2 regions of the Rhizobium tropici CIAT 899 genome follow, and region 2 is predicted to be linked to the other one. Evidence: predicted binding sites of a transcription regulator. Region 2 holds the regulator's gene; the other holds the start of a gene.
What was found. The regulator PhoB, encoded in region 2, activates phosphate uptake and scavenging genes when phosphate is short. The targets are predictions, from matches to a motif close to TGTCATNNANCTGTCAT.
Positions count from the first base shown of each region.

Region 1 (4,024 bases), 960 kb from region 2:
TCATCTTCGCCGGTGTCGAATACGGCAACGGCTCGTCGCGCGACTGGGCTGCCAAGGGCACGAATCTGCTCGGCGTGCGTGCCGTGATCGCCCAGTCCTTCGAGCGCATCCACCGCTCGAACCTGGTTGGCATGGGCGTCATCCCCTTCGTCTTCGAGGAAGGCACCACCTGGGCAAGCCTCGGCCTGAAGGGCGACGAACTGGTCACGATCGAAGGCCTGGAAAACATCAAGCCGCGCGAGCGCAAGATCGCCAAGATCACCTATGGCGACGGCTCCGTGAAGGATGTTCCGATCATCTGCCGCATCGATACGCTGGATGAGGTCGTCTACGTCAACAATGGCGGCATCCTGCAGACGGTTCTGCGCGATCTCGCTGCCTGATAGGCATTCAGCACTGTTATGGGAGGCCGCCGGAAAACGCTTCCGGCGGCCTCTTGTTTTTCACGGTGATGTGTACGGCGAGACTTCCGCTCACTCCAGCCTCACCCCATCGTGACTTTGCGTCATCGCGTTAAACTATTATCTCTTGTTTCAGATTTTTCGGGCTTGATGTGGCTTGGTCGCCCCAAGAAGCGCTGATATTGCAGAGCCCGTATAGGCAGATGGCGCTCGCGATTGGATGCAGAGGTAGAGATAGAAATGCGCCTTCGATTTTTGGTTCCACTTTTGGCAGGCATTGGGCTCGCAAGTTCGCTGCATGCGCAGGAGGCTCCGAAGATCAAGGGCGTCGTCGAACTCTTCACTTCGCAGGGCTGCGCGTCCTGTCCTCCCGCCGATGCGGCCTTTCGCAAGCTGATCCGCCAGGGCAATGTCGTGGCGCTTGCCTACCATGTCGACTATTGGAACTATCTCGGCTGGAACGACACCATGGCGTCCAAGGACAATACGGCGCGCCAGTATGCCTATGCCCGGACGATGGGCCGCAGCGGAGTTTATACGCCACAGGCGATCGTCAATGGCAGGGACCATATGAACGGTGCCGATCTCAGTGGCATCAACGTCAAGCTCGACGAGTTTGAGCGCCTTGGCGAGGGTCTGATGGTTCCGGTCAGTGCCGCCATGAAGGGTGACGAGCTGGAGATCAAGATCGGAGCCGGGCAGGGCAGGGCCAATGTGGTTGCCGTCTATTTCGACAAGGAGCAGATGGTGGCGCCGAAGGGCGGCGAAAATACCGGCCAGCAGATTGCCTATATGCATGCCGTCTCCGATGTCGAGACGGTGGGCATGTGGGACGGCAAGGCCATGAGCCTCGTATTGCCCTCTACCGTGCTCGATAAAGCCGGCCGGCGAGGCCTCGCGATTCTGCTGCAGGCGTCGACGCCTGCGGGCGATCCGGCCGCCATTTTCGGGGCGACTGTTTTGACTGTGGGCTCGGACGGCTGAGCGGCTTTTCTGGAGCCCCTTCATTCGGCTTGGGCCCAAAAGGCTCCTATTCGGGCTGACGGTCGAAAGATCCCTATTTTGCGTGACGCCAAAAAGGGTTCCTATTTCGGCTGGCGCCGAAAAGGGGAGGTGCCCGGCGAGGACGCATTCGGGGCTGGGGTTTAATCGATACGCCCCGGCCGGGCCGTTTGACGCGGCGGCGCCAAACGGTTCCCTATACTTCCTGTAAATTGGGCGTCGTTTTGGCTGAAATGCGGCGCTGACGAGGTGCTTTCACAGCTGGGAAAGAAATTGTGAGCCGCCAGCCGTCTTGCAATTTGATGTGGCTGAGGCAAACTGTCATTCTCCTGTCATGAGATAGCCCCTGGGGGATTGATGACTGATCAGCCGGATTTGAGACACGGTAAAAGCCGTTCCGTCGATACCAATTCATCCGTCGTCGTTGATCTCAGAGAATACAAACAGAGCAAGGACCCGCTGCCGGTGACGTTTCATCGCCGGGAGCTGGATGCGATTCTCTGGATCTATGGTCGCATGGTCGGCGAAGGCGAGTGGCGCGACTACGCCATCGACCATTTGAAGGACAAAGCGGTTTTCTCCGTCTTCAAGCGCTCCGGCGAGATGCCGCTTTTCCGCATCGAAAAGAATCCGAAGCTATCGGCCAAGCAGGGTGCCTTTTCCGTCGTCAATACCAGCGGCATGATCCTGAAACGTGGTCATGACCTGAATCAAGTGCTGAAGGTTTTCGACAAGCAGCTGAAGCTGGTGGAGAAGTAGTTTCTGCGCGTTTCCGCAGCGGGCTAGGCGGCTCTGCAGACTGGCGGGTCAGATACTATCCCCCAAACAATGTCCCCGGATAAACCGAAGGATCCGGATCGGTTTCCGCGCCGTGTCCGAGCGCCTTCTGCATCAGCATCGTATCCAGCCACCGGCCATGCTTGTAGCCGGTGCCTTTCAACAGGCCGGTTTCGGTGAAGCCTGCGGCGCGGTGTACGGCGACGGAGGCGGGATGGGCGCCGCCGATGACGGCGATCATCTGGCGGAAGCCAAGCGTCTGGCAGCTTTCGACGAGCGCATCGAGCAGCAACCGGCCGATGCCGCGCCCTCGAGCCTCCGGCGCCAGATAGATCGAGTCCTCCACCATCCAGCGATAGGCCGGCCGCGTGCGGAAGGATGAGGCATAAGCATAGCCGAGGAATGCGCCGGTCTCGTCTTCGGCGACGAGATAGGGATAACCCTTGTCACGGATCGCCTCGAACCTGACCGTCATTTCTTCCTGGTTCGGTGGCGTGATTTCGTAGCTTGCCGTGCCGTTCAGGACGGAATCTCTGTAGATGGCGGTGATATGGGGAAGGTCGTCTGAGGTTGCACTGCGGAGGCTGACGGACATTGCTTCTATTGCCTGATCTGCGGATTTGTGACGGCAGCTATCAAATCGCAGGGCGTGTGCCCAAGCAAACAAAAAAGGCGGCTGAAGCCGCCTTTTCGTATCTCATTTCACGCTGCGATTAACGGCGGTTGCCCATAAATTGCAGCAGGAACATGAACAGGTTGATGAAGTCCAGGTAGAGCGACAGGGCGCCCATGATTGCCTTGCGGCCTGCTACGGTCGCATCGTCGGCATCATAGTACATTTCCTTGATCCGCTGCGTATCGTAGGCGGTGAGGCCTGCGAAGATCAGGACGCCGATCACGGAGATGGCGAACTGTAGGGCGGACGAAGCCAGGAAGATGTTGACGAGTGTCGCGATGATCAGGCCGAAGAGACCCATCATCAGGAACGAGCCCATCGCGGAGAGATCACGCTTGGTCGTGTAGCCGTAGAGCGACAACGCGCCGAAGGAGGCGGCGGTCACGAAGAAGGTCTGCACGACGCTCTGACCTGTGTAGATGATGAAGATCGACGACAGCGACAGGCCCACCAGCGCGGCGTAGACCCAGAAGGTCGTCGTCGCGGCGGCCACGCTCATGCGGTTGATCCTGAAGCTCAGGAAGAAGACCATTGCCAGCGGGGCGAGAATGACCACCCACTTCAGCGGGCTCAGATAGATCGCCTGGCCGAAGGCCGTGATCTGTCCGTTTGCGAAAGCGAGCGAGAAGGAGAGATAGGCGGCAACACCCGTGATCGCCAGACCCAGCGCCATCAGGTTATAGACCTTGAGCATATAGGCTCGAAGGCCCTCGTCTATCATCGCACCGGATTGCGCACCGCTCTGCGCCCGGTTTTGGTAATTGCGAAAGTCAGCCATGTTTTCCTCTTTCAAGCTCCGATGTGAGTACGGTGTCGGGTCCTTCAGAACCCAGGCGCCGCTGCGGAGCTCCAGCATGCCTGCACAGAATATGAGGCTTTCGAGCCGCATGCACAAGGGTCAAGCAGCCGGCCCGATGTTAAATCGATGTAACATCGGGCTGTTTTGGCGGCTCTGCACCGTCGGCGGAGCGGTTAGAGTTCACGCAGAACGGGGGCGGCCTTCTGGCCGAGGATGCGCCAGGTGCCGATGAGGCCAATACCGACCGTCAGCACCAGGGCGATGACGAGCGTCGATACGGCGACATCGGGCAGGAAGGCCGAGGGCAGGTGCATGATGCGGCTGACGATATACCAGGCGGATGCGGCACCGGCGATCAAGGCAAAGACG
Region 1 is NC_020059.1:3,455,180-3,459,203, reverse strand. It holds gene acnA (aconitate hydratase AcnA) at 1-383, shown strand, start outside; gene RTCIAT899_RS16955 (DUF1223 domain-containing protein) at 642-1,385, shown strand; gene RTCIAT899_RS16950 (DUF2794 domain-containing protein) at 1,761-2,162, shown strand; gene RTCIAT899_RS16945 (GNAT family N-acetyltransferase) at 2,218-2,775, opposite strand; gene RTCIAT899_RS16940 (Bax inhibitor-1/YccA family protein) at 2,894-3,634, opposite strand; gene RTCIAT899_RS16935 (ABC transporter permease) at 3,829-4,024, opposite strand, start outside.
Region 1: RTCIAT899_RS16950 (DUF2794 domain-containing protein) is a predicted target of PhoB. The motif match lies at 1,723-1,739, and genes of this name have one in related genera.

Region 2 (4,024 bases):
CATGCAGATGGTCTTCCATCACGTCCTGCCGCTTGCGATGCCCGGCATTCTGACGGGCACGATCCTCGGGCTTGCGCACGCGCTTGGCGAGACTGCGCCGCTGCTTCTGATCGGCATGGTCGCCTTCGTCGCCAACTATCCGGCATCGCCGCTCGATCCTTCGACGGCGCTGCCGGTGCAGATCTACATGTGGGCGAGCGAAGCCGAGCGGGCCTTTGTCGAAAGGACGTCCGGCGCCATCATCGTGCTTCTCTTCTTCCTCGTCGCGATGAACATCGGCGCCATCCTGCTGCGGCGCCGCTTTGAGCGGCGCTGGTAAGGGAGGGCGCACGAAATGAACATGATGACGGAAGCCGCCAGCGAAAAAGCATTGTCCAGGAAGATGACGACGATCCCCTACAAGATGATCGGCCAGGACGTTTCTGTGTTCTACGGCGACAAGCGGGCGCTCTTCGGCGTCAATCTGAAGATCCGCACCAATACGGTCACGGCTTTGATCGGCCCTTCCGGTTGCGGCAAGTCCACCTTCCTGCGCTGCCTCAACCGCATGAACGATACGATCGAGACCTGCCGGGTCACCGGCAAGATCACGCTCGACGATCAGGATGTCTACGACGACAGCATCGACGTGGTGGAACTGCGCGCCCGCGTCGGCATGGTCTTTCAGAAGCCCAACCCATTTCCGAAGTCCATCTATGAGAACGTCGCCTACGGCCCGCGCATCCATGGCCTGCATCGCTCAAAGGCCGATCTCGAGCATATCGTCGAGACCAGCCTGCAGAAGGCCGGTCTCTGGGGCGAGGTCAAGGATCGGCTCCATGATGCCGGCACGAGCCTGTCCGGCGGCCAGCAGCAGCGTCTGTGCATCGCCCGCGCCGTCGCGGTCAGCCCGGAGGTCATCCTGATGGACGAGCCATGCTCGGCGCTTGATCCGATAGCGACCGCCAAGGTCGAGGATCTCATCCACGAGCTTCGGGAAAACTTCACCATCGTCATCGTGACGCATTCCATGCAGCAGGCAGCCCGCGTCTCGCAGCGTACCGCAATGTTCCATCTCGGCCACCTGGTCGAGGAGAACGACACCGATAAGATGTTCACCAATCCCGACGATTTCCGCACGCAGGATTACATCATGGGCCGTTTTGGTTGATGATGGCAGGCGCGCGGCTCATTTCACACAGTTCACCTTGAGGATAGAAAAATGGTCTCCACTCACATTCTCTCTGCCTACGACGAAGACCTGAAGTTCCTGACGCGCCGCATTGCTGAAATGGGCGGCCTGGCAGAGCAGATGGTTAGCGACAGCGTACGCGCCTTGGTCAACAGCGACGCTGCCCTGGCCCAGAAGGTCATCTCCGACGACGTCGTTCTCGACCATGCCGAGCGCGAAGTCGGAGACAAGGCGATCGTCACCATCGCCCGCCGTCAGCCGATGGCGGCGGACCTGCGTGAAATCATGGGCTCGATCCGCATCGCATCCGATCTCGAGCGCGTCGGCGATCTCGGCAAGAACACTGCAAAGCGCGTCATCGCCGTCCAGGGCACCGGTGTCCCGCGCCGCCTCGCCCGCGGCATCGAGCATCTCTCCGAACTGGCGCTGAGCCAGCTCAAGGAAGTTCTGGATGTCTACGCGACCCGCTCGCCGGACAAAGCCGTATCGATCCGCGAACGCGACGAGGAAATCGACGCCATGTACACCTCGCTCTTTCGCGAGATGCTGACCTACATGATGGAAGATCCGCGCAACATCACCACCTGCACGCATCTTCTTTTCTGCGCCAAGAACATCGAGCGCATCGGCGACCATGCCACCAACATCGCCGAGACGATCTATTACATGGCGACGGGCGCGCAGCCGGAAGGCGAGCGCCCGAAGGACGATACCGCCAATACCGTCGGCGCAGTGACGGAATAATCTGGAAGCGAAGAAAGGAGACCATAGGCGCATGGTTCCGAGAGTTGCTGTTGTAGAAGACGAGGAAGCGCTTAGCGTTCTGCTGCGCTACAATCTTGAGGCCGAAGGCTTCGAGGTGGACACGATCCTCAGAGGCGATGAGGCCGAGCTGCGTCTCCAGGAGCGCATCCCCGATCTCCTGATCCTCGACTGGATGCTCCCCGGCGTATCGGGCATCGAGCTCTGCCGCCGGCTGCGTATGCGGCCGGAGACGGAGCGCCTGCCGATCATCATGCTGACGGCCCGCGGCGAGGAAAGCGAGCGCGTGCGCGGGCTTTCGACCGGCGCGGACGATTATGTCGTCAAGCCGTTCTCGACGCCGGAGCTGATGGCTCGCGTCAAGGCGATGCTGCGGCGCGCCCGCCCGGAGGTTCTCTCCACGGTGCTGCGCTGCGGCGATATCGAGCTGGACCGCGAAACTCATCGCGTCCACCGCAAGAGCCGCGAAGTGCGGCTGGGGCCGACGGAATTCCGCCTGCTTGAGTTCCTGATGTCCTCGCCGGGCCGCGTCTTCTCGCGTTCGCAGCTGCTCGACGGCGTATGGGGTCACGATATCTACGTCGACGAACGCACGGTCGACGTCCATGTCGGCCGCCTGCGCAAGGCGCTCAATTTCTCCAATATGCAGGATGTCATCCGCACCGTTCGCGGCGCGGGCTACTCCATGGAAGCCTGAGCGGGGAGACCCGATCAGGCATCAACATAGCGGCGGAAACAGAAAACGGGCCTCAAGGGCCCGTTTCTTTATCTCAGTCATCAAGCCTCTCAGCCACGCGGCTGGGCCGGTCTACGCCGTTCATGCACCGGCTGGTAGGCCAGGCGCTGATGGTAGGTGCAGTAAGGCGATGAATCTGGGCTCTCGTTGCCGCAGAAATGGAAATCGTCCTTCAGCGGATCGCCGACCGGCCACTTGCAGGTGCGCTCCGTCAGTTCCGTCAGGCCGAGGCGGCGGGAGATCGGAACGACGACGTTCGATGCCGGGCGATATTGGATTTCGTTGACGGAATCGATCTCGATCTCTTCCTTCAGCATGGTTGCGCCCTGCTGGCGGGCAACCACCGTGCGGGTAGCAACGCGCGATCCGTAGGTCGCAGCGCGAGGTGCCGCTGCGCTGCGCTTCGGCGTGCGTGCTGCGGTTGCCGTGCCGCCCGCCTTCGCTCGGCCGGGGAGGTTCAGGCGATGCACCTTGCCGATGACGGCGTTACGGCTCACGCCACCGAGCTGCGCAGCAATCTGGCTGGCGCTCAATCCTTCGGACCATAGCTTTTTCAGCTTCTCGACGCGTTCGTCTGTCCAATTCATGCCCTGTCTCCGCTGTCGCGTTTCCGATGGCAGAATCCCTCACCATTGCCTCGCATGGTATCGAGGCGCGAAACGCTCTAAAATTGTGGTGACTAGTTCCGCCGCATGCAGTCTAGCAATTGGTTTTTAACCTAGTGTGAGGCTGACTCCGTGACAAGAGTCGCGGGAATCTTGAGGAATCGATTTCGAGGTTTTCCCCAACTTGCTGTCCGGGCGTGGCATTTCTGCCATAGGCGCCGCCCGGCGCATCTCTTTTGCCGGCAAGTGTTTTCTCGCACCTGCTAAAACGGCAGTTTTGTTGACATCGCGGTGCAAAACATCAATAGTGCCCGAGCCGCCGCAAGGCGGCATTTTTGATTTTTTCGGACCCGTTTCATCAAATGGAAGCGATCGGTCCTTAAAGTTGTGATCAGGAGATAGGGCCATGGCCGAGACCACGCCGCTTTACGACACCTACTTGCGCGCTCCGCTGCGGTTCGAGCGAGGCGAGGGCGTCTGGCTGGTCACTGAGAATGGCGAACGCTACCTCGATTTCGCAGCCGGCGTCGCGGTCAATTCGCTCGGTCATGCTCATCCCCATCTTGTCGCCGAACTGAAGGCGCAGGCCGACAAGGTCTGGCACCTGTCCAACCTCTATGAGGTGCCCGGTCAGGAGAAGCTGTCGAAGCGGCTGACGGAAGTGACCTTCGCCGACAAGGTGTTCTTCACCAATTCGGGCGCAGAAGCTCTGGAGTGCGCCATCAAGACTGCGCGGCGCTACCAGTTCGC
Region 2 is NC_020059.1:580,385-584,408, forward strand. It holds gene pstA (phosphate ABC transporter permease PstA) at 1-319, shown strand, start outside; gene pstB (phosphate ABC transporter ATP-binding protein PstB) at 335-1,150, shown strand; gene phoU (phosphate signaling complex protein PhoU) at 1,202-1,915, shown strand; gene phoB (phosphate regulon transcriptional regulator PhoB) at 1,947-2,630, shown strand; gene RTCIAT899_RS02860 (GcrA family cell cycle regulator) at 2,720-3,256, opposite strand; gene RTCIAT899_RS02865 (aspartate aminotransferase family protein) at 3,681-4,024, shown strand, end outside.